Regions from separate parts of the Paenibacillus sp. FSL E2-8871 genome, predicted to be linked through region 1. Evidence: riboswitches for the same ligand, from Rfam matches in the RefSeq annotation. Region 1 holds a riboswitch; the other holds the start of a gene.
What was found. A riboswitch is a leader RNA that binds a small molecule or an ion and turns the genes downstream of it on or off. The one in region 1 is predicted to bind glycine.
Positions count from the first base shown of each region.

Region 2: another riboswitch for glycine. It lies ahead of NYE25_RS20610 (amino acid permease); the one in region 1 lies ahead of gcvT (glycine cleavage system aminomethyltransferase GcvT).

Region 1 is NZ_JBBOBV010000001.1:4,054,908-4,070,580, forward strand. Features, by position in the region: gene uvrA (excinuclease ABC subunit UvrA) at 622-3,495, opposite strand; gene uvrB (excinuclease ABC subunit UvrB) at 3,614-5,605, opposite strand; gene NYE25_RS18560 (flagellar motor protein) at 5,883-6,665, shown strand; gene NYE25_RS18565 (flagellar motor protein MotB) at 6,662-7,498, shown strand; gene gcvH (glycine cleavage system protein GcvH) at 7,955-8,347, opposite strand; glycine riboswitch at 8,625-8,723, shown strand; gene gcvT (glycine cleavage system aminomethyltransferase GcvT) at 8,909-10,021, shown strand; gene gcvPA (aminomethyl-transferring glycine dehydrogenase subunit GcvPA) at 10,128-11,480, shown strand; gene gcvPB (aminomethyl-transferring glycine dehydrogenase subunit GcvPB) at 11,477-12,937, shown strand; gene NYE25_RS18590 (efflux RND transporter permease subunit) at 13,424-15,673, opposite strand, start outside.
Region 2 is NZ_JBBOBV010000001.1:4,544,905-4,560,577, reverse strand. Features, by position in the region: gene NYE25_RS20675 (carbohydrate ABC transporter permease) at 1-77, opposite strand, end outside; gene NYE25_RS20670 (carbohydrate ABC transporter permease) at 92-961, opposite strand; gene gnd (decarboxylating NADP(+)-dependent phosphogluconate dehydrogenase) at 1,328-2,731, opposite strand; gene NYE25_RS20660 (GntP family permease) at 2,833-4,179, opposite strand; gene gntK (gluconokinase) at 4,207-5,745, opposite strand; gene NYE25_RS20650 (GntR family transcriptional regulator) at 5,738-6,469, opposite strand; gene NYE25_RS20645 (AraC family transcriptional regulator) at 6,862-7,653, shown strand; gene NYE25_RS20640 (hypothetical protein) at 7,750-8,139, shown strand; gene NYE25_RS20635 (alpha/beta hydrolase) at 8,335-9,186, opposite strand; gene NYE25_RS20630 (hypothetical protein) at 9,512-9,916, opposite strand; gene NYE25_RS20625 (helix-turn-helix domain-containing protein) at 10,060-10,392, shown strand; gene NYE25_RS20620 (SMI1/KNR4 family protein) at 10,682-12,076, shown strand; gene adhP (alcohol dehydrogenase AdhP) at 12,206-13,222, opposite strand; glycine riboswitch at 13,420-13,500, shown strand; gene NYE25_RS20610 (amino acid permease) at 13,634-14,992, shown strand; gene NYE25_RS20605 (helix-turn-helix domain-containing protein) at 15,131-15,583, shown strand; gene NYE25_RS20600 (DHA2 family efflux MFS transporter permease subunit) at 15,662-15,673, opposite strand, start outside.

The sequences.
Region 1 (15,673 bases):
AGGTTTTGTAGAAAAATTATGTATTTGTCACAAAAAAAATATTTTATTGCTGCAAAATCGGATAAATCAATGATTTTGTTCATTGACGTTTGGTGCTTTCCGGCGAAAGCGATACAAACCTAACGAGTAATGCTCTATTTTTTGAAGGTGATGAAATGAAGTATCAGTTATGGATTAAGCCCCTTCAAATTAGCCGATTATCGGTTTGATTTTAGTTCTAAGGCTGCTTCCTCAATCTAGTAGCTGAAGCTTTTAATAGAACAAAATGTATATTACAATTAGTTATTTATTTTTCAAGGAACCATCGAGCCTACAGTTGTTCTATTACCCATTAAGTATACTTACAGCAACAGCATGTTCCTCATTAAATCTTACGACGGACATGCCCTACATATGCCTATCCCGTCTATTATTTAGTTTTCTTTTTATAGGAGTCATATAACGTTTACTAGAAAACTCACATCAGAACGGATAATTTCTATAATTTACAGGTGACTACCAGCAATTGTACCGATCAATTGTTTTCCCAAAATAATAATTTTGGACAATAAATAATAAAGGCCACGGCAAATTGCCGCGACCTTTATTATTTAGTAGTTATACTATCCAGCTATTTATAACTTAGGTAGTTTCCGCCGTCTCAAGCATAAGCGCTTCAGTACGCTCCGTATCACGAATCAGAACTGGCTTCAGATACTTACCTGTGTAAGACTCCGTAACAGTAATGATCTTCTCTGGTGTTCCTGTTGCCAGTACAGTTCCGCCGCCACTGCCGCCTTCTGGTCCCATATCGATGATATAATCCGCAGTCTTAATAACGTCCAGATTATGCTCAATGACAAGAACCGATTCTCCGGAATCCACCAAGCGGTGCAATACTTCTAGTAAACGACCAATGTCATCAACATGCAGACCTGTTGTAGGCTCATCCAAAATATAGAGTGTCTTACCGGTACTACGACGGTATAGTTCAGAAGCCAACTTCACGCGCTGCGCCTCACCACCGGATAATGTTGTACCTGGCTGCCCAATCTTAATATAGCCAAGACCCACATCCATCAGCGTTTGCATTTTACGATGAATACGCGGAATATTCACGAAGAACTCTGTAGCATCCTCTACAGTCATCTCCAGCACGTCGGAAATGTTTTTCCCTTTATATTTCACTTCTAGTGTTTCCCGGTTATAACGTTTACCTTTACATACCTCGCAAGGAACGTATACGTCAGGCAAGAAGTGCATCTCAATCTTGATAATTCCGTCCCCACGGCAAGCTTCGCAGCGTCCGCCTTTTACGTTAAAGCTAAAGCGTCCCTTTTGGAACCCCCGTACCTTTGCCTCATTCGTCTTCGAGAACAGATCACGAATGTCGTCAAATACGCCAGTATAGGTTGCTGGGTTAGAGCGTGGTGTACGCCCAATTGGCGATTGATCGATTTCAATAACCTTATCGAGATTTTCCAAGCCGCGAATTTCTTTGTGCTGACCCGGACGAACCTTCACAGCCTTATTCAGCTGCCGTGCCAAGCTCTTGTATAGAATTTCGTTAATAAGTGAAGATTTACCGGAGCCCGACACACCAGTCACCGCCGTAAATACACCCAATGGAATCTTCACATTCACATTTTTCAGGTTATTCTCTTTAGCGCCACGGATTTCTATCCAACGATCATCGGTAGCACGACGCTTAGCGGTAACTGGAATAAACTTACGACCGCTTAAATATTCACCGGTTAAAGAATTCGGATCTTTCATAATCTCTTCCGGTGTTCCTTGCGCCATAACTTGTCCACCATGAATACCCGCACCCGGTCCGATATCAATAATATAGTCCGCTGCCATCATCGTATCTTCGTCATGCTCTACAACAATCAACGTATTGCCTAGGTCACGCATATGAGCAAGCGTAGAGATCAGGCGATCATTATCCCGTTGATGCAGACCAATACTTGGCTCATCCAGAATGTACAGTACACCCATCAAACTGGAACCGATCTGAGTGGCCAACCGGATACGCTGTGCTTCACCACCAGATAGCGAGCCTGCTGCGCGGCTAAGTGTCAAATAGTCCAGTCCGACATTCACTAGGAATCCCAGACGATTGCAGATTTCCTTAAGAATGAGATTGGCGATAGCTGTCTCTTTCTCACTTAACTTTATTTCTTCAAACCAATGCTGACAGTCACCAATCGAGAGATCGGTAATATCCGAAATATTTTGCTCGTTGATCGTCACCGCCAAAATTTCTTTCTTCAGACGTTTGCCCTTACAGACATGACAAGGCTTAGCACTCATAAATCCTTCGATAAATTCACGAATACCGTCAGATGCGGTCTCCCGGTAACGACGCTCCAGATTCGGAATAATCCCTTCAAAAGCAACCATCGCATCTTTCTTTTGTCCAAAATCATTCTCATATTTGAAGCGAACCTTCTCGCTACCTGTACCATGCAGTAGTTTATTCATATGATCAGGTGTTAAACTGCTCACTGGAACGTTCTGCGGAATATTAAAATGCTCACACACGGACTTCAGAAATTGCGGATAGTAATTAGAAGTACTTCCAGTCCAAGCTAAAAAAGCACCTTCTTCAATGGATTTCTCAGCATCAGGAATAAGCAGATCTGGATCGACCACCATCTTCATTCCAAGTCCATCGCACTCTGTGCAGGCTCCAAACGGACTGTTGAAGGAGAACATACGTGGTGCCAGCTCTTCAATACTGAAACCACAAATCGGACAAGCAAAATTAGAGCTGAACAGAAGCTCTTCCTGACCGATGATATCCACAAGGATTTTACCGCCCGAAAGTTTAAGTGCCGTCTCCAGTGAATCCGTCAGCCGGGTCTCCACATCGTCTTTAACGACGATCCGGTCTACAACAACTTCTATGGTGTGTTTTTTATTCTTCTCAAGTTCAATATCCTCAGACAGATCTCTTAGCTCACCGTCCACACGCACACGTACGAACCCTTGCTTAGAAATATCTGTGAAGAGTCCTTTGTGTTCACCTTTACGTCCTGAAATAATAGGCGCTAGGATTTGCAAACGAGTCTTCTCTGGATACTGCATAATCCGGTCTACCATTTGTTCAACGGTCTGGGAAGTAATCTCAATTCCATGCTCTGGACAATGAGGGTGACCGATTCGAGCAAAAAGCAACCGGAGATAGTCATAGATCTCAGTAACCGTACCAACTGTGGAGCGCGGGTTGCGACTTGTTGTCTTTTGATCAATAGAGATTGCCGGAGATAATCCGTCTATCGAATCCACATCCGGCTTCTCCATTTGCCCCAAGAACTGACGAGCATAAGCTGACAAGGATTCAACATAACGCCGCTGTCCTTCAGCATAAATCGTATCAAATGCAAGCGAAGACTTACCCGAGCCGCTCAGCCCCGTCAGCACGACGAAACGGTCACGTGGAATCGTCACATCGATGTTTTTGAGATTGTGCGCCCTCGCGCCTTTAATTACAATATTATCGTTCGCCAACGGAACCTCTCCTTAATGAATCAAATATCAAAGCTGTTTTCTATTTATTCAAAAAGAACGGCCAGGACAGCACCGTTCAATTACTTATTTTAAATATCGGTGATGCATTTAAGGTTTATTACTCGGCCCGGAGCTCCAACAATGCGTCACGCAGCTCTGCCGCGCGTTCGAATTGCAGGTTCTTCGCAGCGTCCTTCATCTCGGCTTCCAGACGCTGGATCAGGCTTTGTTTCTCTTTCTTATTCATCTTGCCACCAACACCCGTGAGGTAATCCGCTTTGGACTCGGCAACCTTCGTTGCCTCGATGATGTCACGCACCTTTTTATTAATGGTGGTTGGGGTAATGCCGTGCTTCTCATTATGGGCGATCTGGATGGCGCGACGACGCGACGTTTCGCTCATCGCCTTCTCCATCGAATCAGTGATTCGATCACCGTACATGATTACACGACCCTCGGAGTTACGGGCCGCACGACCAATCGTCTGAATTAGGGAGCGTTCGGAACGAAGGAAGCCCTCTTTATCCGCATCGAGAATAGCGACCAGCGATACTTCCGGGAGGTCGAGACCTTCTCTTAGCAGGTTAATCCCTACCAAAACATGGAATGTACCAAGTCGAAGATCACGTAAGATCGCCATCCGCTCCAGCGTTTTGATATCAGAGTGCATATAACGAACCTTAATCCCAATTTCCTTAAAGTAATCCGTCAGATCCTCTGACATCTTCTTCGTCAACGTTGTGACGAGTACGCGTTCGTCTCGTTCCACCCGATCACGAATTTCACTAATCAAGTCATCGATTTGTCCCTCTGTAGGACGAACCTCAATGATCGGATCCAAAAGACCTGTAGGCCGGATAATCTGCTGCACCATGGTGTCGCAGTGCTCCATTTCATAGGGTCCTGGTGTCGCTGAAACATATACGATCTGCTTCACTTTTTCTTCGAATTCCTCGAACTGGAGTGGACGGTTATCCAGCGCAGACGGCAAACGGAAACCATGCTCTACCAGTACCGTCTTACGCGCCCGGTCACCATTATACATCGCCCGAATCTGTGGAAGTGTTACATGGGACTCATCAATAATGATCAACATATCATCTGGAAAATAATCCATTAATGTATACGGAGTTGCCCCTGGTTCACGGAAGGTGAGCGGACCGGAATAGTTCTCAATCCCAGAGCAGAAGCCCACTTCTTTCATCATCTCAATATCATAACGTGTCCGCTGTTCCAGACGCTGAGCTTCAAGAAGCTTACCTGCGTCACGAAGAACCGTTAAGCGGTCTTCCAGCTCTTTTTCAATGTTAACCAGTGCCACTCGCATCGTTTCTTCCTTGGTAACAAAGTGAGACGCCGGAAAAATAGCGACATGATCGCGCTCCCCGATCAGTTCACCCGTCAGTACATCAATCTCAGTGATTCGTTCAATTTCGTCACCGAACAATTCGACCCGAATGGCATGCTCACCCTGAGATGCCGGGAAAATCTCAACCACATCACCACGTACACGGAAGGTTCCGCGTACAAAATTGATATCATTACGCTGGTACTGGATATCCACTAGCCTGCTCAAAATCTCATTTCGAGGCTTCTCCATCCCTACCCGCAATGACAAAAGCAAGCTTCCGTATTCCATCGGCGAACCGAGGCCGTAAATACAAGACACACTCGCCACAATAATAACGTCACGCCGTTCGAACAAGGAGCTCGTTGCGGAGTGGCGCAATTTATCAATCTCTTCATTAATACTGGAGTCTTTCTCGATATAAGTATCGGAGGAGGGAATATACGCCTCTGGTTGGTAATAGTCGTAGTAGCTGACGAAATAGTCTACCGAATTATGCGGAAAAAACTCCTTAAACTCACTCGCCAGTTGGGCAGCCAAAGTCTTGTTGTGCGCAATAACTAACGTCGGGCGGTTTAATTTGGAAATAACTTGTGCAACGGTAAACGTCTTCCCCGTACCCGTCGCGCCCAGCAGCGTCTGGTGCTTCTTGCCCTGCCGGATGCCTTGTAGTAATTCCTCTATGGCATGAGGCTGATCGCCCTGGGGTGTATACTCGGACTCCAATTCAAAAGTCTTTGTACTGACGACAATATCACTCATTTGCCCGTCTCCCCTCTATCGTCTAAACTAGATTAATATATTATAATTGTTGTCTGAATGTTCTCTCTCCATACGATGGCAAGCTAAAACGCCTTTGGCGTCTCTAAAAGACGTTAAGCTGTTGTGCGAGAATTATAAGGATTAAAGTATAACGTGAAACTTATACTTTCTTATAATTAAAAAATATGGAAGATAAGAATATGTGTTCCCGTTCATTATACAGTGTTGCCTAGATCGTTGCAAACCATAATACATAGAAATGTTAGGAGCTTGAAGCATGGATATTACCTCAATAATCGGCCTATTGGCTGGACTGGCTGCGTTAATCGGCGGCTATCTCTGGGAAGGCGGAAGCCTCTCAGGACTGCTGCAGCTTAATGCAGCTTTGATTGTGTTCGGGGGTACGTTTGCCGCCGTTATGATCAGTTTCCCGGCATCTAAGCTGCGCTCCATTCCAACAGCATTACGCATGGCTTTCGGTAGCAACCCTGATCGTGATGTAGAAAAAGCAGAAGAACTTATTGCAATGGCAACCGTGGCCCGTCGCGGCGGCGTTCTAATGTTAGAAAAACAAGCTGAAGAACATCCGGACCCTTTTACACGTGAAGGTCTACTTCTTATTGTCGACGGCACTGATCCTGAGCAGGTAAGACAGATCCTTGAATTAGAAATGGATGCTAAAGAATTGAAGCATGAGAATTATGCTAAGATTTTTGAAGCTGCAGGTGGATATGCACCAACGATGGGAATTATCGGGACGGTGATGGGGCTCATCCGTGTACTTGGCAACCTTACAGATCCGTCAAATCTGGGCACATCTATCGCAGTGGCATTTACCGCAACATTGTACGGTGTTGCCATCGCTAATTTAATATTTTTACCCATCGCTTCCAAAATCAAATCCCGCAGTCAGAGCCAGCTACATAGTATGGAAATGCTGCTCGTCGGCATTCTTTCTTTGCAGAACGGGGATCACCCCTTGCTGGTGCGTAAAAAACTGAACTCATTCATCTCAGACACGGACACGAATGACCGTGCGGAAACTAGAGGTCTTCTATGAGACAAAGAGACCGGCGCAAGCGGCGTGTAGAGACTCGGGAAAGCCGCGACCGTTGGATGATTACTTATGCTGATCTAATTACACTTTTACTTATTTTTTTCGTTATATTGTATGCGATGAGCAGCCTGGATACTGACAAATATAACATCGTGACAGGCTCGTTATCCGAGACCTTCAAATCTGGCAGCACTGTCCTTGAGGGTGGGAACGGCATTTTAGATGCTGGGAAATCAACTGAGAACAAACCGGAAAGTACAGACGGGAATGGGAATGCAGCTGCAACTGCGAGACCGAATGATGGATCTGCTGAACAAACGGAGAACGAAACACCTTCGGCACGTGAACTTGCTTTTCGAGAACAAGAGGCTAAACTTGCTGAATTAATGGGTGTGATCACGAACTATGTAGAGGAAAATAATCTCGGAGAACAAATTTTTGTTGCCGACAAACCACAGGGGATAGAAATCACCCTCAGTGATCGTTTTCTCTTCGATATAGGTAAGGCAGACCTGAAGTCTCCAGCCCTGCCTGCTCTTCAGCAGTTATCTGGCTTATTCAGCGATATCGGCGCAAAGATCAGCATTGAAGGACATACCGATAATACGCCAGTATCTTCGGCTTCTCACTATAACGACAACTGGGAACTGTCTGGTGCTCGTGCGCTGTCTGTACTGCGCTTTTTCTTAGATCGGGAAGGATTGAATCCCGACAATTTTCAATATGCAGGTTATGCTGATACCCAGCCTACCGCGGATAATACAACGGCAGAAGGTCAGCAAAAGAACCGCCGTGTAGAGATCATTGTGATGCGGCAGCTTCAAGAGGGTGCCTAAAAAATGTTTTACTCAGAGCTAGTTACAGTAGCTAGGCCTGTGCGGGAGCGAATCTGCTTATCAACATACCAAAATGGGCTCGCCACTATTTATTACGGAAATACTCCCTGATTATCTGCCTATTCCCTTGTCCAGGCGCAGAATTAGGGAATTCCTCCCTGATTAATACCCTATTTAGTCAGAAATAGCGCTTTTCACCGAAATTTTAGGGAGGAATTCCCTAAAACCCTTTGTGTCACGCTATATTCGTCTAAAATAAGGGAGGTTTTCCCTAATTCCACAATCAGTAGATTCGCTTTTAAATAAAATCCCATAATTCTAAAGAGTCCCAGGATTTAACTCAAAAATCACCACCACTATCTATATAAAAACACCAAACAGCAAGTCCCCAAAAACGGAAACTTGCTGCTATAAATATCACATTCGGTGAAATTAATATTCAGAAAAAAATTAGAATTACTCCCCTACCAATGCACGATATCCAGCTGCATCTAGCAGACCTTTTACAGCATCAGCGTACTCTCCGTCCACTTCAATTTCAAAAATCCAACCTTCACCATACGGCTTATCATTAATCAGCTCCGGACTAGCTTCTAATCCGTCATTAATCTTGGTAACCGTCCCTGAGACGGGTGAATAGAGTTCCGATACGGTCTTAACGGATTCGATACTGCCTACGCTGTCGCCAGCTGAAATGGCCGAACCCACTTCAGGAAATTCCACAAATACGATATCGCCTAACAAATGCTGAGCATGATCCGTAATCCCAACACGTACTACGCGTCCTTCCACTTGCTGTGCCCACTCATGCTCTTCGCTGTAAAGAAGGTTATCTAAAACTTCACTCATTTCAAGCCGCCTCATTTCCAAATTGGAATTCTAAATTTAGTTATAGCCTAAGTGATCGCGGAGCATAATGTCAATATTACTAAAAGTAAAATAAATTTGTCGTTTTTTTGACTTTTTCTTGTTGACAGCGCCCTCCTATACCCGTTTAATGGAGACATACAAGAAGAAACGACGATGTCGTCTTTTTATAGACGATAACCGTTTCTCGAAGAAATATAAGGATAATGTATAATGTGAAACATATACTTTCTTATATTTGAAACAAATACAGTTGCGGATGATGGCATAGGGAGAGACTGTCTCACTTGAAGACGGCGCCGAAGGAGTAAGCCCTAACAGGGGTGAATCTCTCAGGCAAAAGGACCTTTGTCGGACGTACCTCTGGAGAGCATCAGACGCGAGGCTGAGTGCGTCAGGTCACCAACGGGGAAACTTGCATGTTAGTTACGCAGGGTAACTCTCAGGTACAAAGGACAGAGCAGAAAGCGATTAGTGCATTTATGCATGATTGCTTCTGCCTGTCCTTTTTTTCGTATGTAATCAGACTAGGGGAGTGACGACATGGATGCTTTGAAAAGAACGCCTTTTTATGATCTCTATTCCGCATATGCGGAGTCCAGGTGCATTGATTTTGGCGGCTGGGAGCTGCCAGTACAGTTTACAGGTATCGTGAAGGAGCATGAGGCTGTTCGCCAGCAGGCTGGACTGTTCGATGTATCGCATATGGGTGAATTCATGGTGATCGGAAGCGGCGCTGAAGCCTTTTTACAAAAAATGACGACCAACGATGTCAGCCGCCTTACCGATGGTGCGGCACAATATACGCTGCTCTGTTATCCAAACGGCGGGGTGGTCGACGATTTACTCGTGTATCGACTAAGTGAAGGCCGTTATATGCTCGTCGTAAATGCCTCCAACATCGATAAGGACTTCCAGTGGCTGCAAGAACATCTGACCTCTGAATTCGGTGAAGTCACACTCACTAATGTCTCTGACGAGACGCTTTTGCTCGCATTGCAAGGTCCGCTGGCAGAGACCATACTCGCAGAAGTTACTGATGCACCAATCTCAACGCTCAAGCCTTTCCACTTCATCGAACGCGCAACCGTCTGCGGTGTAGAAGTACTGATCTCCCGTACGGGTTATACCGGTGAAGATGGCTTCGAAATTTACGCTCCGCTGGATGGGGCAGCAACGTTATGGAACGGCCTTCTCGCAGCAGGCTCTCCTCACGGATTAACACCTGCTGGACTGGGCGCACGGGATACACTTCGTTTCGAGGCAAAATTGCCACTGTACGGTCAGGAGCTGTCGGCTGACATCACGCCTCTTGAAGCTGGAGTACAGTTCTTCGTGAAGCTGGACAAAGCGGATTTCATCGGACGCGATGCGTTGATACAGCAAAAAGAAGCGGGTCTCCCCCGCCGTCTTGTCGGTCTAGAAATGATTGATCGAGGCATTCCACGCTCCCATTACCCTGTCTATGCGGACGGCATCAAAATTGGAGAGGTCACAACCGGAACCCAATCTCCAACGCTGAAACGCAACCTGGGATTAGCTTTGCTTGATACAGCTTACAGTGAAATAGGCACAGAGGTTTTCGTAGAGATACGTGGCAAGCAGCTTAAAGCTGTCGTGATTAAGGCCCCTTTTTACAAGTATAAACGCCTTTAGCGTCCATATTAGGACGGTGAACTTTTAAGCGAGAAATAAAAGGATAAAGTATAACGTGAAAATTGTACTTTCTTATATTTTAAAAAAGCCAAGGAGTGAAACCTTAATGAAGCACCGTTATCTGCCCATGACAGCACAGGACCGCGTAGAGATGATGGAAACCGTCGGGATTCAGTCCATAGATGAGCTGTTCTCCGATATCCCTGAAGCCGTCCGTTATCAAGGCACTATGCCGATGTCTGAACCGCTCGATGAGTACGCCCTGCTACGTCACATGAAAGGTCTCGCTGACCGAAATGCTGACTTCGATTCGCACGCCAGCTTCCTCGGCGCCGGATTATACGACCATCACATCCCCGTGGTGATCAACCATGTCATTTCCCGTTCGGAATTCTACACTGCTTATACTCCTTACCAACCAGAGATCAGCCAAGGCGAACTGCAAGCGATCTTCGAATTCCAATCCTACATTTGCGAACTAACCGGTATGAAAGTTGCCAATGCCAGTATGTATGATGGCGCAACCGCATTATCCGAAGCAGCAGTCCTCGCAGCTGGTGCCACCAAACGCAAAAAATTAATTGTCTCCCGCACCGTTCATCCTGAAGCGCGCCAAGTGTTACGCACATCGGCTAATGCTTGGGGTCTTGAGGTAGTGGAGATTGACTATAGAGACGGTGTTACCGATCAGGCTAAGCTTGCTGAGGCCATTGATGTTGATACGGCTGCAGTACTGATGCAATCGCCTAACTTCTTTGGCAGCATCGAAGATCTTAGCTCCGTTGAGCCACTGATCCATGCTGTTAAAGGGTTGTTCGTCGTCAGTGCAAATCCGATCGCTCTTGGCGTACTAGAAACACCAGGTAAGCTCGGAGCCGACATCGTAGTCGGTGACGCTCAGCCACTCGGTATTCCCGCTTCCCTCGGAGGTCCAACCTGTGGATTCTTCGCTGTAGCAGAGCATTTAATGCGCCGCATGCCAGGTCGTATCGTTGGTCAAACTGTTGACCGTAACGGTAAACGCGGCTTCGTTCTGACACTCCAAGCTCGTGAACAGCATATCCGTCGTGAAAAAGCGACATCGAATATCTGCTCCAATCAGGCGCTGCTCGCACTCTGCGCATCCGTCTACCTGTCCGTAATGGGTAAAGAAGGGATGCGTGAAGTAGGCGAGCTGAACATTCGTAAAAGCCATTACGCCGCTAATAAACTAAGCGAACTAACAGGTGCTGAACTCACCTTCTCCTCCCCATTCTTTAACGAGTTTGTCGTGAAGCTTCCGAAAGGAAGCAGCGTAAGTGCAATTAATTCGAAGCTGCTGAAGGAAGGTTATTTAGGCGGTTATGATCTGGGCCGTGATTATCCTGAACTTGCTGGACATATGCTAGTAGCCGTTACGGAAAAAAGAAGCAAAAACGAAATCGACCAATTCGCTAGCGCACTGGAGGGCTGTTTATGAAACCGGAGCAAAGTCTAATTTTTGAATTAAGCCGTCCCGGCCGTTCGGCCTATTCTTTGCCACTGTGCGATGTGCCGCAGGAAGAAAGCTTAGAATCTCTGATTCCATCAGGATTACTCCGTAGCGAACCCGTCGTGCTTCCAGAAGTATCGGAAGTGGATGTCATTCGCCACTACACTTCCTTGTCACGTCGCAACTTTGGGGTAGATAACGGCTTCTATCCACTCGGTTCATGCACGATGAAATACAATCCGAAGATTAACGAAGATGTTGCCCGCATCGTAGGCCTAGCTAAGATCCACCCTTACCAGCCAGAAGAAAGCATTCAAGGCGCACTGGAATTAATGTATACCCTGCAAAATGACTTGTCTGCACTAACCGGCATGGATGCTGTATCTTTACAGCCTGCCGCAGGTGCTCATGGTGAATGGACTGGTCTCATGATGATCCGCGCCTACCATGAAAGCCGCGGCGAGACCCGCACGAAGGTTATCGTGCCGGATTCCTCACACGGCACCAATCCTGCTAGTGCTTCAGCAGCAGGACTTGAAACGATCACGATCCCTTCCACAGATAAAGGGATGGTTGATCTTGAAGCACTCAAAGCAGCTGTTGGCAGTGACACAGCCGCACTGATGCTGACTAACCCAAGCACACTCGGCTTGTTCGAGACCCAAATCGTCGAGATTGCTGAGATCGTGCACGAAGCAGGCGGCTTACTCTATTACGATGGAGCCAATTCCAATGCCATTATGGGCATTACCCGCCCTGGTGACATGGGCTTTGACGTTGTGCATCTGAACTTGCATAAGACAATGAGCACCCCGCACGGCGGTGGTGGCCCTGGAGCCGGACCTGTCGGCGTAAAATCCATCTTGATTCCGTTCCTACCACAACCAACTGTGGTGAAAAACGAAGATAGCAGCTTCTCACTCGACTTCGGCGGACCTGAATCGATTGGACGCGTGAAAGCTTTTTACGGCAACTTTGGTATTCTCGTTCGTGCCTACGCCTATATCCGCACCTATGGTCCAGACGGACTGCGTGAGGTATCCGAAAATGCCGTGCTGAATGCGAACTATATGATGCACCGTCTGGCGCCGTATTTTGAAATCCCATATCCGGGCGTATGTAAACATGAATTCGTAATGTCCGGCAAAAACCTCAAGCAGTATGGTGTACGCACCTTAGACGTTGCTAAACGATTACTCGACTTCGGCTACCATCCGCCAACCGTGTACTTCCCTCTGACTGTAGAGGAATGCATGATGATCGAACCGACGGAAACCGAAAGTAAAGAAACACTGGATGGCTTCATTAATACGATGATCCAGATCGTAAAAGAAGCGCAGGAGACACCAGAAATCGTAATCAACGCACCTCATACCACAGAAATTAGCCGATTGGATGAGACACAGGCTGCACGTAAGCCGGTATTGAATTGTTCTTGCGGTTAACAGCTAATGAGTAGTATTAAAAAAGCAGGCCACGATATCAGTTATCGTCGGCCAGCTTTTTTGTATGCGAATAAAAATCAACACTATGATCTACTCGGCCTGCTCCTTCGCAAAAATCTGGAGTTATGATATCCTAATTTCGAGGGTAGCGTTTTCCCTTAGAAAGGAATGTATTCCTTGTGAAATTTGAATTTGTCCATAATGTATTCCACAGAAAATATTTATTGTCCCTTCCCTATTTGCTCCTCGCATTATTTATGTTATCCGCCTTGTCTTCGTCCCATAGAATATTCTCTATCATCCCTTTCATATTAATTATGGTATCGTTGTGAAAATCATTATTTATAAAATCAAAACTTTGATCTCTCGCATTGTCCAAATACGCAAGTAAATTCTCATTTTCTAAAAAATAAGGCCCTTCCCAGCATCATTAAAAATGTCTGAGAAGGGCCTTTTTTAGTTGTTTATCACTATAAGTTTTTGATATTACGCACCATGCGTCGGAGTTTCTACTGTCCCCACGCCTTTGCGCTCCTTAGCCGATTTACGGAAGTAGAACAGCTCGTAAATCGCTGGAACCACAACTAGCGTAAGCAGCGTTGCCGCGGTCAAGCCACCGATGACCACAATCGCCAAGCTTTGCGAGACGATGCTGCCCATCTCGGCATGGCCGAACAGCAGTGGAGTCATGGCGCAAATGGTAGCAATAGCCGTCATCAGAATCGGGCGCATCCGTGTTCCGGCCGCTTCCAGAATGGCTTCGCGAATACCCATATGCGTTTCATTCTGCTTAATACGGTCGATAAGCACAATCGCATTCGTGACGACGATACCAATTAGCATCAGAGCCCCGAACAGGGCAGTGAAATCAGGTGTTACGCCGGATACGATCAGTCCAACAATCGCCCCAATCGCAGCCAAAGGCAAGGAGAACATGATTGCCAGCGGAGCACGAAGGGTTTTGAAGGTGAGGACCATGATCAGATACACCAACCCGATGGAGATCAGCGCTGTCATACCAAGGTCAGCGAAATCCTCTGACTGATCAACCGAGGCTCCGCCTGCAAATAGAGTCACACCCTTTGGAAGGGTAAGACTATCGGTTTGCTTTTTAATATCCGCTCCGATTTCAGACACCTTCTTCGGATCCACTTCCGCTGTAATTCTCGCATATGGCTTCCCATCTTTATGGAACAACAGTGCTGGTTCATTCCGAACCTCATAGGTTGCTAGTTGTGACAACGGCTTTGGACCTTCAGCAGTCATGAGCGTCATTGCCTTTAAATCTTGCTCTGTCTTAGGCTCAGCCATAGGATGTAACACTACTCCTGCAGGTGTACCGTCCAGTTCGATTTGCCCCATAGGGATCGGATTCAGCATAGCCGACAATTGCATGGTAATTTCTTGTGCATTGGTCTGTGCTGGATCTACCTTAAATGTAAAGACAGGTTTGGTATCCTCCATATTACTACTGACCTTCTGAATCCCCTCCACAGTCTTCAACTTATTCGTAACTTCTGCTGCAACAGCAGTAATATCTGTAAGATTATCACCCACGATATCAATATATTCGCTAGTGGAGCTTGAACCCATCATACTCATTTGATTAGCAACAAGTGTTGCCCCAGCGTAGGAATCCTTCACATCACGGACATGATCGATGAAGCCTTGCGCATCCGCACCTTTTTTCATCACAACGGTATAGTCCACTAAGGTCTCCGAGCTGACGGACCCCCACTGGGCCGCATCTGCACTGTTCCCTGATTGCATGATCACCGTTTCCGCTTCAGGCTGTTTCATCAAATCTTGCTCTAACTGCTTTCCTTTTTCTAAAATCTCTTTGACAGGAACATCCTTAGGATAATTCAACTGAACAGAGACATAGCTGGCATCTGAAGCATCAAGCGCACCTTTTGGCATAGTCACATAAGCAGCGATAGAGCCAATCAGAAGGAGAAGACCTAGCGATAAAGTAATCCATTTCCGGCGCAAATTCCAATCGAGGAATCGAGTGAACCATTTAGACGGCTCGTGTTCTTTCATTGAAGTTCTTCTCAGCAGCCATGAGCTTAACAGCGGAACCACCGTCAAAGCTACAACGAGTGAAGTTAACAGTGAATACGTGACCGTTAAGGCAAACGGAAGTAGGAACGCCTGTAAACTACCACGCAGAAGACCCATCGGCAGAAATACCGCTACCGTTGCAATCGTAGATGAAGTAATCGCTCTAGCCACTTCCCCAGTTGCGCTTATAATCATTTCACGGGAGAAGGGTTCTTTTTGCAGCCTACGGTAAATGTTCTCAATCACTACGATACTATCATCAACCAAGCGACCGACCGCAACGGCCACACCTCCGAGTGTGATAATATTCAGACTTATGCCGGATATATCAAGCAGATATAAGGTAACCGCTAGTGAAAGCGGAATAGAAACCGCCGTAATCAGTGTTGCCCGCAGGTTGCGTAGAAACAGTAAAATTACGATCGTCGCGAACAGCGCGCCGAGCAATACTTCACGCATCATACTATTCACCGAGGTAACCACCATATCTGATGTGCTGAATACGACCGCTGCCTCTGCATTTGGAATGGTTTTGTTAATATGTGCTACGGTATCCTGTATATGATCTCCGACACTTACTGCATTCGCATTAGCTTCTTTGGTTACTATGGCGAAAAGAACATCTTTCCCATTCGAGCGGCTAACACTCTCTTGATCTTCCTTCAATTCGAT
Region 2 (15,673 bases), 490 kb from region 1:
CAGATAAACGGCACCAGGACCACCAGTACGGATAACAGCAGAAATACATTCAACAACAGATGATTTCGTAACTTCAAGTTGCCAATCCCCCCTATACCCATTGTGTGCGCTTCTGCATCCAGCGCACCTGAATAACGGTCAATCCCAGCACAATGACAAACAAGATCGTCGCCGCCGCGCTGGCCGTACCCGTGTTAAAAAATTGGAACGCCTCCTGCCATATGAAGAAAGCCCAGACGTTCGTCGAATTGTTGGGACCCCCGAGCGTCATAATTTGAACTGTGGCGAACACCTGCAAGGAATGAAGTAGTGTGATCGTCCAGACGAACATATGCACCGGCATAAGCATCGGGAAAGTCATATGACGGAAGGACTGCCAGCCGCTAGCTCCATCAATCGCCGCCGCTTCCTTCACCTCGTTATCCAATTGCTTCAAGCCGGAAATGTACAAGATGACGTTGTAGCCAAAGGACATCCACACCCCTACAATTGCTAGCGCGTATATTGCCAGCTGCGTGTCCTGAAGCCATGCCTTCTCACCGATTCCGAATAGGCCAAGCCATTCGTTGATCAACCCGTTCTGAGGCGAGAACATGAGCGAGAATACTAGACCCGCCACCGAGACGCTGACAACCACCGGAACAAAAAATAATACCCGGTACAAGGACCTCAGCTTGCCCGCCCGCTCAATCGCCAGCGCGTATACCAATCCGAGCGCTGCGGACAGCGGCACCGTTAACGCCATGTACAGCAGCGTATTGCCGATCACCTTCCAGAACAACGGCTTACCAAGCACCTCTCTATAGTTGCTCAAGCCGACAAACTGTTTCTTATCCAGCAGCAGATCCCACTCCATAAAGCTGATATAGAGGGAGAAAAAAAACGGGAAAACAAAAAATATCGCGTAAAGCACTAACACGGGGGATAAATACAAATAGGGTTGCCATGGTATTCGTCTCATCTTATGCCTCCTTTAAGCTGAAATAAACGCAACAAAGCCCGTGACTCCCCTTATGGTTCCATCAAGAATGGAGAAGGGGAATCACGGGCATTCTCTGCAATTAAGCCCATTGCTATCAAATATTCAATTGCTTGTTGACTCTACTTTAACCCAGCAATGTTAACAGAGTGTTTGCTTTATGTTGAAAATTGTAAATGTTACTAGCTAGTCTTTTTGAAGGTGCACTAAATGAATCAGGAGGATGCCTCATGACGAAAATAAAATTTACTGTTCCCAAGAAGAGTTATTTCAAAAATAAGGGAAACTGGTTTACGAAATAGTACGGGTATCATTAAGAAATAATGAACCTTTTACTAACACTATCGATCACTGCCAGTTTGTGTGAAAGAATCCTGTTAAATCACTTCGTTCATAAGTATGGGCTCCAAAATAATCCCGTTGTGCTTGCAGAAGGTTAGCATTTGAAATGCCTGTCCGGTAACTATCGTAATAAGTAAGTGAAGCACTTAAACATGGAAACGAAATACCAAAATTAATACCCTCACAGGCAACTTTTCGCAATCCTATTTGATATTCTTTAACCTTTTCAGCAAAATAGGGGGCGATTAATAGATTAGCGAGATTTGGCTGTGCTAGATAGGTTTGGCTTATGACGTTTAAGAATTCTGCACGAATGATACATCCACCACGGAAAATAAGGGCAATATCCTTTAAAGGTAAATCCCATCCGTAAAGGTCAGAAGTCATTTTATATTGTGTGAATCCTTGTGCGTAGGCACAAATTTTGCCCATATATAATGCTTGTCTAACGTACTCAATCCACAAATCTTTATCTAAACTCTGGTGATCCATCTCAGGCCCGGATAGGATATTGTCTGCATAAACCCGTTCCTCTTTTAAAGAGGAGATGTAGCGGGCAAACAATGACTCTGTAATAATGGATGATGGGATCCCGGTATCAATGGCTTGAATGCTCGTCCATTTACCTGTGCCTTTTTGCCCTGTTTTATCAAGAATCACATCGATCAGCGGTAAGCCTGTTATTTCATCCTTTTTCCGTAAAATCTCTGCGGTGATTTGGATTAAATAACTGTTCAGTTCACCTTGATTCCATGTTTCAAAGATGACAGCAATTTCGTTAACAGATAAACCTAACCTTTTTCTTAAAAATGTATAGGCTTCTGCAATTAATTGCATATCTGCATACTCGATTCCATTATGGACCATTTTTACAAAGTGACCGGAACCTGTTGGACCAATATAAACACAGCAAGGGTCGTCGTCCACTTGGGCAGCTATTTTTGTTAGAATAGGAGCTACTTTTTCGTATACGGCTTTATCTCCACCAGGCATGATCGAAGGTCCTTTTAAAGCTCCAACTTCGCCTCCGGAAATACCGATTCCTAAATAACCGATTCCTTTAGACTTTAATTCATCATATCTACGTTCAGTATCTTCGTAATGGGAGTTACCACCGTCCATGATCACATCGCCTGCTTCAAGAAAAGGTACTAATGCACTGATCACCGAATCGATCGGTTTGCCCGCTGTGACCATAAGGAAGATTTTTCTTGGAGTTTCTAAAGAGTGAACAAAGTCTTGAATTTTGTAGTAGGGATGGATTAATTGACCTTCCGTTGTGCCAACAAGATTATCGGTTAAGTCCCTCGTATAATTATAGACAGCCACTTGCTCACCTTTACTAGCCATGTTTAAAGCGATATTACTGCCCATTACCCCTAAACCAATGACACCAATTGTATTGAACATTTTGTCCTGCTCCTTCTAATTAATAGGTAGAAAAAACCCTCACTTATTGACTCAGGAGATTCTAAGAGAATAAGTGGGGGGACTGCCCACAAATATTGTTGTTATAGGAATAAACTTAGTAATAGAATAAATCCTAATCCAGCTACAGAAACGATTGTCTCAAGCAATGTCCATGTTGCAAATGTTTCTTTCATGCTTAGACCAAAATACTCTTTAAACATCCAGAAACCAGCATCGTTAACATGGGAAGCTATTAAACTACCCGCTCCCGTTGCAAGTACGACTAAAGCAAGATTAACGTCAGATTGTCCTAACATCGGAATAACTAAACCAGCCGTTGTTAAAGATGCAACAGTAGCAGAACCTAAGGAAATACGTAAGATTGCAGCGATGATCCAGGCAAGCAAGATGGGCGATAATGAAGTTCCTTGGAATAGTTCGGCTACATAGTCACCCACGCCGCCATTAATCAATACTTGTTTGAAGGCTCCGCCGCCCCCAATGATTAAGAGCATCATCCCAATATGAGTAATAGCAGTTGTACAAGATTGCATTACAGTTTTGATTGGAATTTTTCTTGCTAATCCCATGGTATAGACAGCAACCAGTAAGGAAATTAACATGGAAGTTGATGCATCACCAATAAAACGGATAGCGGATAGTAAACTATTATCTTCAAATCCGATTGTTTTTTGAAGTAAAGTAATTATCGTTGCAATAGACATTAAAATAACAGGAAGCATTGCAGTAAATACACTGATACCAAATCCAGGTGTATCTTCTAATTTAAATTCTTTTTGTTCTCCTAAAGAGGCAATATTACCTGTTTTCGTAAATGATGCAGGTACGAGTTTTTTGGCAAGCTTAGTAAATATAGGTCCAGCCAAAATAACTGTTGGAATTGCAATAATGAAACCGTAAAGTAAAACCTCACCAATGTCCGCGCCATATTCACCTGCAATAACTGTAGGTCCTGGGTGAGGAGGTAAGAACCCGTGTGTTACGGATAAAGCTGCAGCCATCGGAATACCGAGATAAAGAATAGAAACCTTCAATTGTCTTGAAATGGCGAATACAATTGGAATTAATAATACTAATCCTACTTCGAAAAATAACGCCACACCGATAATGAATGAAGCAGCTACGACCGCCCATTGAATATTTTTTTCACCAAATTTATGAACGAGAGTCATGGCAATTCTTTGAGCGCCACCTGAATCAGCGATCAACTTACCTAACATCGCTCCAAGACCAAAGATTAACGCTAAGTGACCAAGTGTTCCGCCTAATCCGGCTTCGATGGTTTTGACAATTTCATTCAAGGGCATTCCAAGTGCTAAAGCGACACCGAACGATACAATGATTAATGAAACAAAGGTGTTTAATTTCAAACCCATTATTAAACCTAATAATGCTAAAATTCCAATGGCTACAATAACTAATGGCATTGTAATTTCCCCCTGCTGTTTATCTTGTTAGTGTTTGATTAAGCTTCTTTGATAATTGGAAATCCGTGTATAATCATCTTTTAATACTCTAGATATGTTAATGAAGATCGGTAGTAATTTCCTATATTCTTTCGTTGCTTCTTCGTTTGGTGTGTGTTTGTAGGTACTGCCAACCATTTCAGAAACGACTTCAAATGATTCGATCTTTCCGGTGGCATATAAGCCTAAAATACAAGCACCTAGACAAGAACTTTCGTAGCTTTCTGGAACGATTACTTCAGAATCGAATATATCGGACATCATTTGCCGCCAAACCTCTGATCTTGCGAAGCCTCCGGTAGCTTGAATTCGGGTCACAGGACCGTCCATGCATTCGGTTAATGCTAAGAATACGGTGTATAAATTGTAAATGACTCCTTCTAGGGCTGCGCGAATCATATGTTCCTTCTTATGTGACATCGTTAAACCGAAGAATGAGCCACGTACGTCTGGATTCCATAAAGGCGCACGTTCACCAGCGAGGTATGGATGGAATAACAATCCATCTGATCCTGGTCTTACACGTTCAGCAATCTTAGTTAATACATCATATGGATCAATTCCTAGTCTTTTTGCTGTTTCTATTTCTGATGAGGCAAGTTCATCACGGATCCAGCGAAGGACCATCCCACCATTGTTTACCGGCCCGCCGATGACCCAGTGCTTTTCCGTTAAGGCATAACAGAATATTCTTCCCTTTTCGTCTGTTTGCGGCTTGTCAATAATGGTTCGAATGGCACCGCTTGTCCCAATTGTGACGGCAATTTCGCCTTTTCTTATCGCATTTACACCTAGATTAGAAAGGACTCCGTCGCTGGCACCAATGACAAATGATGTTTGTGGATCGATACCCATCTGTTTTGCCAAATCTGAATCACAGTTGGTAAATATCTTGGTTGTTGGAACGAGTTCAGATAATTGAGCAGGTGTTATACCAGCAATTTGTAATGCTTCTTCATCCCAATCTAGTGTTTTGAGATTCATCATGCCCATGGCTGAAGCCAGGGAATGATCAACAACATAGTGATCAAAGAACTTTTTGAAAATATATTCTTTAATTCCTATATATATTTTAACTTTGGAAGCGATTTCGGGAAGGTCATTCACAATCCAAGCTATTTTAGTTAATGGTGACATGGGATGAATCGGTGTTCCCGTGCGTTTATAGACTTCATGGCCATTCAACTCATTTTTTATTTTATGTGCCCATGCTTCACTTCGGTTATCTGCCCAAGTGATACAAGGCGTCAGCGGCTGGTCATTTTCATCCATAGCAATGACACTATGCATGGCACTGCTAAATGAAACAAACGATAGCTTTTTGTGTGAATGATGTTTCATTATATTTGAAATGGCTTGTAGGACTGCCTGAAAAATCTCTTCTGGGTCTTGTTCAGCTGTCGATATATCCGGTGTATAAAGCGGGTAACCCATATTTTCTTGTTGGATGACTTCGCCTTTTTCACTAAATAAAACTGCTTTCGTACTTGTGGTTCCGATATCTATACCTAACATATAGTTAGTCATCTTGCTGCACTACTCCTTTCGAGAGCATTTGTTGCGATATCCATAGGTCTTCTACTTTTCCTTGAACATCATCAAAATTGTCATGCAAGGACTTACTCATGAGGTCTCTATCTTTTGTGTGGATCGCTTCAATATAAAGCTCATGATTTTTAATAATCCTTGTAAAGTCTTCATATTTTTCTTTGAAACGCATGCGCATCGACAAAAGGATGAAGCTTTCCATAACGGGTTTTAAATTATTCCAGATCATCAGGATGTATGAATGATTAGCTGCACGAATAATCGTTTCATGAAACAAGACATCTTGATAGGAAAATTCATCAGCATCACTATATTTGATTGCGACCTTCATCATTTCTAGAATTTTACTAAGTTCCTTTATTAATTCATTAGTGTCTATCTTTACAATCCGTTCAAATACAAACGATTCTATGAGTAAACGGACATCATAAATCTCTTCTATTTCTTTTTCTGATAAACCAATAACAACGGCACCCATTCTTTCTAAACGGATAATATTTTCGGATGCCAGTATTTTTAACGCTTCACGGATCGGTGAGCGACTTACAGCAAAATCTGCAGCTAATTTATTTTCCGATAATATGGTGCCGCTTTCAATTTCGCCGGAAATAATACGCATTCTAAGCTCGCAGGATACACGATCACCAGCAGAAGCTTTTGAAAGCCATTTGGAGGGATATAGAAATCTATTTGATTCGGTCATAAATTCACCTCATAATTAATATGGTATACTTGTATACAAGTATTATATCCTGAATATTTAATTTTGCAAGCGATTTCATGAATTTGGATTTGTCATGCATGATATTTGTTGAACAATTGAACCTAAAGCGAATTGGCATATTGATTTTAGTAGGAAGAGGGGATGCGCCGCCCCTCTTCTTTTCTATAATAAACTAGAAAATAAATGGCGGGGTTTATCGAGACATATCAATATAGGGGATATAATTGAGAAGTTCGGGGCCAACGGCGATTGGAAGAAAGACTCGACAGCGAAGTGAGCACAGATGGAACCTGATGTTTAAGGTGCTAAAGGTATTAGTGGAAACGTGGACAAAAGAGAATTCACCAGTCTTTTAGAAGGAGATGCATACGATGATTCGAATCTTTGAACCTATAAATGCCTTACATAAGATAGTGGACTATATTTGGGTCGTAGACTTCGACTTTCTCGCTGATGACAATAGAGAAGATATTATTATGCCGCTGGGGTATATCAATATCATTTTCAATTATGGGTCTGCTTATAGACTGGTGGGAGAAGATCAGGAAATGGTGATCCCCAATACGGTTGTGATTGGTCAAATGAAAAGCGCGAAATATGTTCGATATGGACAACAGTTGTATCAAATCGGGATTTCATTAACTCCGTTAGGATTTATACACTTGTTTCAAGTGCCCGGCCTCGAATTGGAAGAGCGAATCCTACAAGCCACCGATGTGGACCCTGATCTAGATGAACTGTACCGGATGATGAGATTTAAAGATGTGGAACAGAATATCACAGCAATCAATCATTATTTACTCGATAAGATGGTGTTGAATAAGAAGGATACTGGCCGCATAGAGGAAATGCTTACTTATGTAGAACGAGAGTATGAAAACTTGAACATTGTGCGTATGGCAAATTTTTTTTGCATTTCAGTAAGTACGTTAGAGCGTTTCTTCAAAAGGCATGTCGGGCTTACCCCAAAGACCTACGGGGATATTGTGAAGTTTAGAAAACATGTTGAGGATGAAAGATTGAGGGAGGAGATGCAGTATCGTTACTATGATCAGTCTCACCTCATCAAAACATTCAAAAAGTTTGCAGGCAAAACCGTCAAAGAGTTAGAGAAACTTCCACATGAATTAACCCTTCGATATGTCTGGCATGGTCAGAAGTGATGAACGCCAGATCATATTGATGCTGATTTTTTACAATACACTGTTATTTCTTCCTGCTAATCTTGAGACACTAACAGATGAGAGGAAGGAATAACGATGCAGGATATTATGATCATGGCAAGTTTACTAGTGTTTTTAAATGTAACATTATTGGCGATATTGGTTCCGGGAGGGCCGATTGAGAATAGAGATTTCTCAAAATTAAAAGGAGGTGTATTTTGGGGGTTTAATCTGTTTCTTATCTTGCTTGGAATTACGTCGTTTATCGTATGCTATCTCTTGTTGATATCACATCCACATGCCATATTCATGACACAAATCATCGCTGTTTTATACTTTATTGTATACATTATCGACTTAGCTGGTATTTTTCCAAAATCACCGACTAAAATGTCTAAGCCGCTTATGCTTTTCGAAGTAATTAACACATCAATGGCTATATTCCTCTTCCTCTTTGTGATGGCGATTGGGCATGTCGGTTCGTAAGGACGAGGTCCGTGCACGTTGTCTTTAGGGTTTAGCAACGTGGAGGAGCCTGAGCAATCTCAAGAAATAGAAAATAGTAGGTTATGAAATATCGAATATCCAGTTACAAATAGGTAAATATGTATAAATCATTGGGCGTCCGGTAGGGCGCCTTCAATAAAAAAACACTAAGAATTAACTTAGTGCCTCAATTGGTCAATTGCCCTCAAGAATCCACTTGCTTAGCTCTTTGTCAAAGGTTTGAGGTTCTTCAAACATCGGATTGTGACCACTATGCTCAAAGATCACTTTTTTGACGTGCTTATAGGTTTCATCAACAGAATTCCAAAGTGAAACAGGCGCTACCAAATAGTCATACCTGCCTAAACCGATAAATACTGGTTTGTTGAAGTTAGCGAGTGATTGTATAAGATTCAATTCTGCGAATGCTTCTCCCCACAGATGATCGATAATTGGCATATTCGTATATATATCTTCCCACATGTATGCTGCGTTTAATGTATAGTCATAAAAGCTTTGGGCTCCCATCCAAATACACATGTGAACGAATCGTCGTTCAGGATCTTTCTGAATGTCACTTTCTAACAAAGCAATATCCATCTCGAACTGTCTTTTTCTCTCTGGACTTACTGTCTCATTAAAAAATGCAAAACTTTGACGCTGTCTTTCCTCGCTATTTGTAGGTGCTGAATTCAATAAGGCAACTTTTTGGACATGGCAGGGATATTTTTTAGCATATTCCAAAGCCATGAAAGCATGTCCTGAATGTCCTAATAAGATGAAATTTGTTAAGTTAAGATCCTGCCTTGCCGTCTCTATATCATCTAATACTTTGTCCAATCTATAATCTTCAGATTGCAGAGTTCGGGGCGGCTTCACAAATCCTCTATGATCAAGGAAAATAAACTGGAATGTATCATATAAATCTTCTGAGAATAGTTGAGGATAATAAACACTGCTGCCTATCACCAAAATAGGTTTCCCAGTTCCTTTTACACTATAATTCAGTTCAAATCCATCGCTATTTATAGTTTGGTATTTATTCATTGTCATCATCCTTTTTTCATTTTTACTTTACACATCACTCCTTCCTTTCACGGATTCCATTACATTCTCCATGGAACGTTCTAACATTCCGATCACCTCAAATTTTGTGGCTTGTAATAAACATAGTTAATCGATTACCGTGTTTAGACGAACTCGCCTTTAGTGGGATATGGTGAACTGTATCATAAATAGGGGAATGCTTTGGACACGCTCATTATGATATCCGAGCAGAATAAGGCTTTCCCCTTCCTGTTCTTCTTTGTTTATTTCTTTCTATTGAAATTTTTATATTCGTATCACTCTAACTAGATCTCAGATGATTCGATCAGAAAAGTGAACAGGGATCAACCCTCATTCTCCTACACAACTCGCATAAAACCTCTTTTGCTCTATTTATCACCCTATTGCTAGCCTCAATTTTTATAACTTCTAAATCCTGCCCCTCTCCGTTAACGATGTAGTCCAACTCGCCAATAAACACCACAATCTCAAGCGCAAGATTATAATCCGTATGTAGAAGCAGTAAAAGATCAATTAAAGCAATCCCTGATCCCAATTCTGTCTTGTTTTCATAAATATATAGTGCCCGAATCATGGAGATGAGTGCCGAATGACAAAGATAGAATGCAGCTTTATTCTGATTATGTTTTCTCATGATATGGACTAACTTCATATGATATTGAGCAAGTTGATAATAATCGTCAATTTTATTTTGCAATCTTTTTTCCATGGCAATCCCCCTAGAATAGAAATGGAAAAGTATTATACTAGTATAATACTTATAAATATTAAAATAAATAATAATATTCGCTATCCGGTGTTTACCTTGATGAAACTTGTCTACACTTTTGACATGGAGAGGTGAATACTGAGATGGATAAGGAAATATTGAAGCTGGTAGGAATACGTATTCGTACTCTTCGGAAAGAGCGCGGCTTGTCCCAGGAAGCACTCGGTGAGAGAGGCGGATTTCATTTTTCATACATAGGACAAATTGAACGCGGTGAGAAAAACGTATCTTTATTGAATTTACATAAGATTGCAGAAGCTCTTGAAGTTAATTTAATTCAGTTGTTTGCATATTTGGATGAAGATTTCATGGTCACATCATCAGAGAGCGATATTCGAGACATTGTGGGTTTGCTTCGTACTGCTAATGATGAAAAAATAAGGCTGGCTAAAAATGTGTTAAGAGAATTATTATGAGGAAATCTCGACAAAGGTAGAGGTTTGACTATTCTGATATTCCATAATATTCTTTATTGATAAGAAAATAACAAGACTAGAGCATGGTCGTGACCTAACTCAGAGGCGTATAACCGGAAACGGGGATAACCGCCTCTTTTTTGCGTGTTCACTTGCGTATTTGTTTTATAAATTTATTTTGGGGATGCCCTATTTTCGATTTTCAATACCTACATCCCATCTGGTAGAATAGGGAAAACCATATTTCTCTATATTTTAGTAACTTGATTATACGCTTGGGGAGGTAGACATGGATAAAGAGCTAATCGCACAGCTGGCAAAGTGGCATGAAGATGATGAACATCAGAAGATAGTTGATACCCTGATGGAGATTTCACCAGAGGACAGAGATTACGAGGTGACCAGCAGTCTAGCAAGAGCATATAACAATCTGGGACGTTATGAAGAGGCGCTTGAACAGTTTGCGATGATTGCAGAACAGGGGCAGGATGACCCGTTGTGGCATTTTCGTGTAGGGTATTCCTACTATTATCTGAATCGGTATGAGGAAGCAGTGAGAGTGCTGGGTATCGCCCATGATCTCGATCCTGACGACGAGAATACGGCCATGTTACTGAACATCAGCCAGCGCAAGCTACGCAAAGAACAACACGCCGCGGCCAGACGGGTAATTAAAGATTCGCATAATGATCCGAGGACGGAAGCAACTCCTTTTGAAGGGATGGATTTCTCCGACTTTTGGGACGATAGCGATTATGGACTAAGAGAATATGTCTCTGATCCGCCTGCGGATGAGCTGATTGCTTCTGTAGAAGAAGAGCTCGGTTACAAGCTTCCTGCCTCCTATATCCGTCTGATGAAGGAGCATAATGGGGGAGTTCCTTACAATACTTGTTACCCGACGGAGGACGCGACCTCATGGGCTGAGGATCATATTGCGATTACAGGCATTATGGGCATTGGGCGCAAGAAAAGTTATTCGCTCTGCGGAGATCTTGGCAGCACATTCATGATTGAGGAGTGGGGGTATCCTGACATCGGCGTGGTAATTTGTGACTGCCCTTCGGCAGGTCATGATGTCGTAATGCTGGATTACCGGAACTGCGGGAGGGACGGCGAACCCGAGGTGATTCATGTCGATCAGGAAGACAATTATGAGATTACGTTCCTGGCTGAAGACTTCGAGACATTTATCCGCGGGCTGGTGAGTGAGGAGGAATACGATACCTCTCAAGAAGATAAAGAAGAGGATCTGCGAAAAGTAGCCGTAGGCAAATTCTCACCTTTGCTCGCGGAGCTGTGCAGTCGTGTGTCCGAGGTAGATCAGCTTGAGCAGAAGATTCGTAATGTCTGTACTCGAATCGTTGAAGAGAAGGGACACTTTTCCTTTCATGCAGATGAGCTCTCTACTCTGATGTACGATGTGCAGTTCTGGCTGTACACAAGCTCTTATCCGAATACGAGCCATCAACAATATCTGGATGTGTATGAGAAGATAATCGCTTTTGGCGGCGAGTTCGGTCAAGGCGGGTATGCGCCCGGCTGGATCAGTGACTGGCTGGATGGGCGGATTCGGGAAGGGCTGATCGTTCAGGAGAACGGAGTGCTTCGCTTCACGGATCAAGCCCGCTCAGAGGTTATTGCACGGCTGGAAGTGGGAGCCGCAGAAGAGGACGTGACCTAATCCGGTCTCCCGCGCAGAGCTTGATTGATCACAACAGAAACATTGTGCAGAAAAGTATTGCTAGTAGGGGGATTTTTAGGCATAAAAAAACCCGAAAAGCAGTACTTTTCGAGCATGTTTTCTTTCGGATTATTTCGTCATATCAAGGACGATTCGACCATTGATTTTGCCTTCTAACATCAGATCGTAGATCTCATTAATATCTTCTAGTTTACGTGTCTCAATAATGGTTTTTATTTTTCCTTCTGCAGCGAATTGTAATGTTTCTTGTAAATCTTTGCGAGTGCCGACAATCGAACCGACTACCTTTGTACCGTTTAATACCGTATCAAAGATAGGAACATCCATGGATTCAGGGGGCAGCCCAACCATGACGCAGGTACCGCCACGGCGAATGGCACGGTAGGCTTGGTCGAATGCTTTTTTCGCAACTGCTGTACAAACGACACCATGCACTCCACCTACTTCTTTTTGAATCCAGTCTGCGGCATCTTCTTTTAATGCGTTTACGGTTTTGTCTGCGCCAAGTTTTTTGGCAAGCTCCATCTTTTCATCTGACGTGTCGATGGCCACTACATTCATTCCCATCACTTTTGCATATTGTACGCCAAGATGACCTAATCCTCCGATGCCGAATATGGCTACCCACTCACCTGGTTTTACACCCGATACTTTCAAAGCTTTATAGGTCGTAACGCCAGCACAAAATAAAGGTGCTGCTTCGATGAAGCTTAGGTTATCAGGAACTTTCACTACATAATCGGCTGCCGCCACACAATATTCTGCATATCCGCCATCTACGGAATATCCGGAATTTTGCTGCTCCAGACAAAGAGTCTCTCTTCCTGTAAGACAATACTCACAATGACCGCAGGCTGAATACAGCCAGGGAATTCCTACTCGGTCACCTACCTTTAGGTGTGTAACTCCTTCACCTATTTCTTCAATAATTCCGACGCCTTCATGTCCGGGAATTAGAGGGAGCTTTGGTTTGACAGGCCAATCGCCATGAGCAGCGTGCAAATCAGTATGACATACACCACACGCCTGAATATGGACAAGGATTTCTTTGTGTCCGGGTTTTGGTTTAGGTACGTCTTGTAGTTCTAACTTTTCTTTGAATTTTTTTACTACAGCGGCTTTCATCAGCATACTCCTTTAGTTTTTTGCTTTTCAAAAAGTAGTATGTTCATGAGGCTAACTTTAAATTCTTGAGACTTTTATCACTGATTAACACTCACATCACAAGTAATATGTTAGAATATCAGAACAGCTTTACTGCGTTACCGCTTTATCAACTTCATAATTCACGAGCTATGATGGCTAAGGATTACACTTTAGCTGGAGCAGCTTCTGGAGAGACTGCGGAAATTCCGCGGCGCCGAAGGGTTCACAATCTCAGGCAAAAGGACAGAAGAGTACTGAATATGTATTTGTCATGCTGATCGCCATCAGTAGGGCAAATATTATTTGATATTCTTACGATCTGGGAGATTGGATGACATCCAATCTCTCTTTTTTATTCCAATTTATTGTACTCACAAGGGGGAACTAGGTATGGCACAACCAGAATTAAAGAGAGAGCTAGCCAATCGGCATGTTCAACTTATTGCTATTGGCGGCACCATTGGTACAGGATTATTCCTGGGATCAGGAAAGGCGATAGAGAAGGCAGGCCCATCCATCATGATCACGTATTTAATCGTGGGTATTGCTGTGTTTTTTGTGATGAGAGCACTGGGAGAGCTCCTATTATCTAAAGCGGGCTATCAATCGTTTACGGATATTGCAGAAGACTACCTTGGATCACGAGTCGCATTCATTACCGGTTGGACCTATTGGTTTTGCTGGATCATGACGGCTATGGCTGATGTCATCGCTGTTGGCGTGTATGTACAGTATTGGTTTGATATCCCGCAATGGGTTCCTGCCATCGCCTGTCTGGTCGTGTTATTAGGACTTAATCTATTAACTGTAAAGAGCTTTGGGGAACTAGAATTTTGGTTTGCTTTAATTAAGGTAATTACGATTCTCGCCTTGATTGGACTTGGGGTCATTTTACTGATCATAGGATTTAAGACGGATGCAGGATCGGTGACGATACGGAACCTATGGGAGCATGGGGGCTTTTTTCCGAACGGTATATCAGGCTTCTTATTTTCTTTTCAAATGGTTGTATTTGCTTATGTCGGTGTGGAGTTGGTGGGTGTGTCAGCAGCGGAAACAGCGGATCCGGAGAAAAATATCCCATCGGCGATTAATAAAATTCCTTTACGGATTCTATTTTTCTATGTCGGCGCGCTTTTCGTCCTGCTATGCATTAACCCTTGGACGGAGCTTAGTCCGGCAGAAAGTCCTTTTGTAAAAACCTTTACTTTAGTAGGGATTCCAATTGCCGCAGGGATTATTAATTTTGTTGTACTAACCTCAGCTGCTTCCGCTTGTAATAGTGGGATGTTCTCAACAAGCCGAATTCTCTATAATTTGAGTAGAAATAACCAGGCGGCACCTCATTTGGGCAAACTGAATAAAAACCATGTACCAGGTAACTCGTTATTCATTTCTACAATTGTTATATCTGTGGGTGCTCTTTTAAGTAAACTTATTCCGGAGCAGGCTTTTGGAATCGTAACAACGATTAGCGCCATTTGTTTTATATGGGTGTGGGGCATTGTGCTCATCTGCCATATTAAGTACAAGAAAACTCGGCCAGACTTACAGGCGAAATCCAAATTCAAAGCACCGTTCACACCTGCTATTAACTATATTGTCTTAACCTTGTTCGCTGGAATACTAATCATCATGCTGTTCGCTGGAGAAACACGCCCTGCTCTATTGTGTACTCCGTTATGGTTTATTTTATTATTCATCTTGTATTCGATTAGAAGTAAAAAGGGGAGAAGTAATCAAGCTTGAGTGAGGTCAACATCAACTAGCGGTAAGCCTAGTGTTAACTGCAACTTGGGGTTGCGGGGCTGCAACTAAAGCGTTCTTTACTTCTGCATACGATTAATCCAATATAGGCTTATGAATTGCAGAAAGGTAGTTGCTGTTATGATCTTTGGGGAGAAGTTAAAAGCGGAAAGAAATAAAAAAAGTTGGTCACAAGAAGAACTGGCCGAGAAGCTGTTTGTAAGCCGACAGTCGGTTTCGAAATGGGAGAATGGTCAAAACTACCCAAGCATTGAAATCATTATTAAAATAAGCGATCTTTTTGGGGTAACTATCGATGAGTTACTAAGGAGTGACGAGGAGTTGACCAAAAAGGTGATAGAAGAAGGCAAGAAATTGGCTCACCCGAAATTAAAGTTTGTATTTGATGTCTTCGTAATAGCAGGCATTGTGCTATTAGTGATTAAACTCTGTGTTCTCTTTCTGAACAAAGTAACGGCACTAGAGATTACCTTGAATGGCGGGTCATTCTTTTGGAACTTCGGTTCTCTGATTTTAATGGTTAGCGGGGGAATCGGCTCCAGCATCCTGAAAGAAAAATATAAACAAGAGTAAGCCGGTGAGCCGGGAAAAGCTATTAATAATGTAAAAGGACAGCTGATCGCTGTCCTTTTTACATTCCACGTTATAAGGTTATTCCTTGTT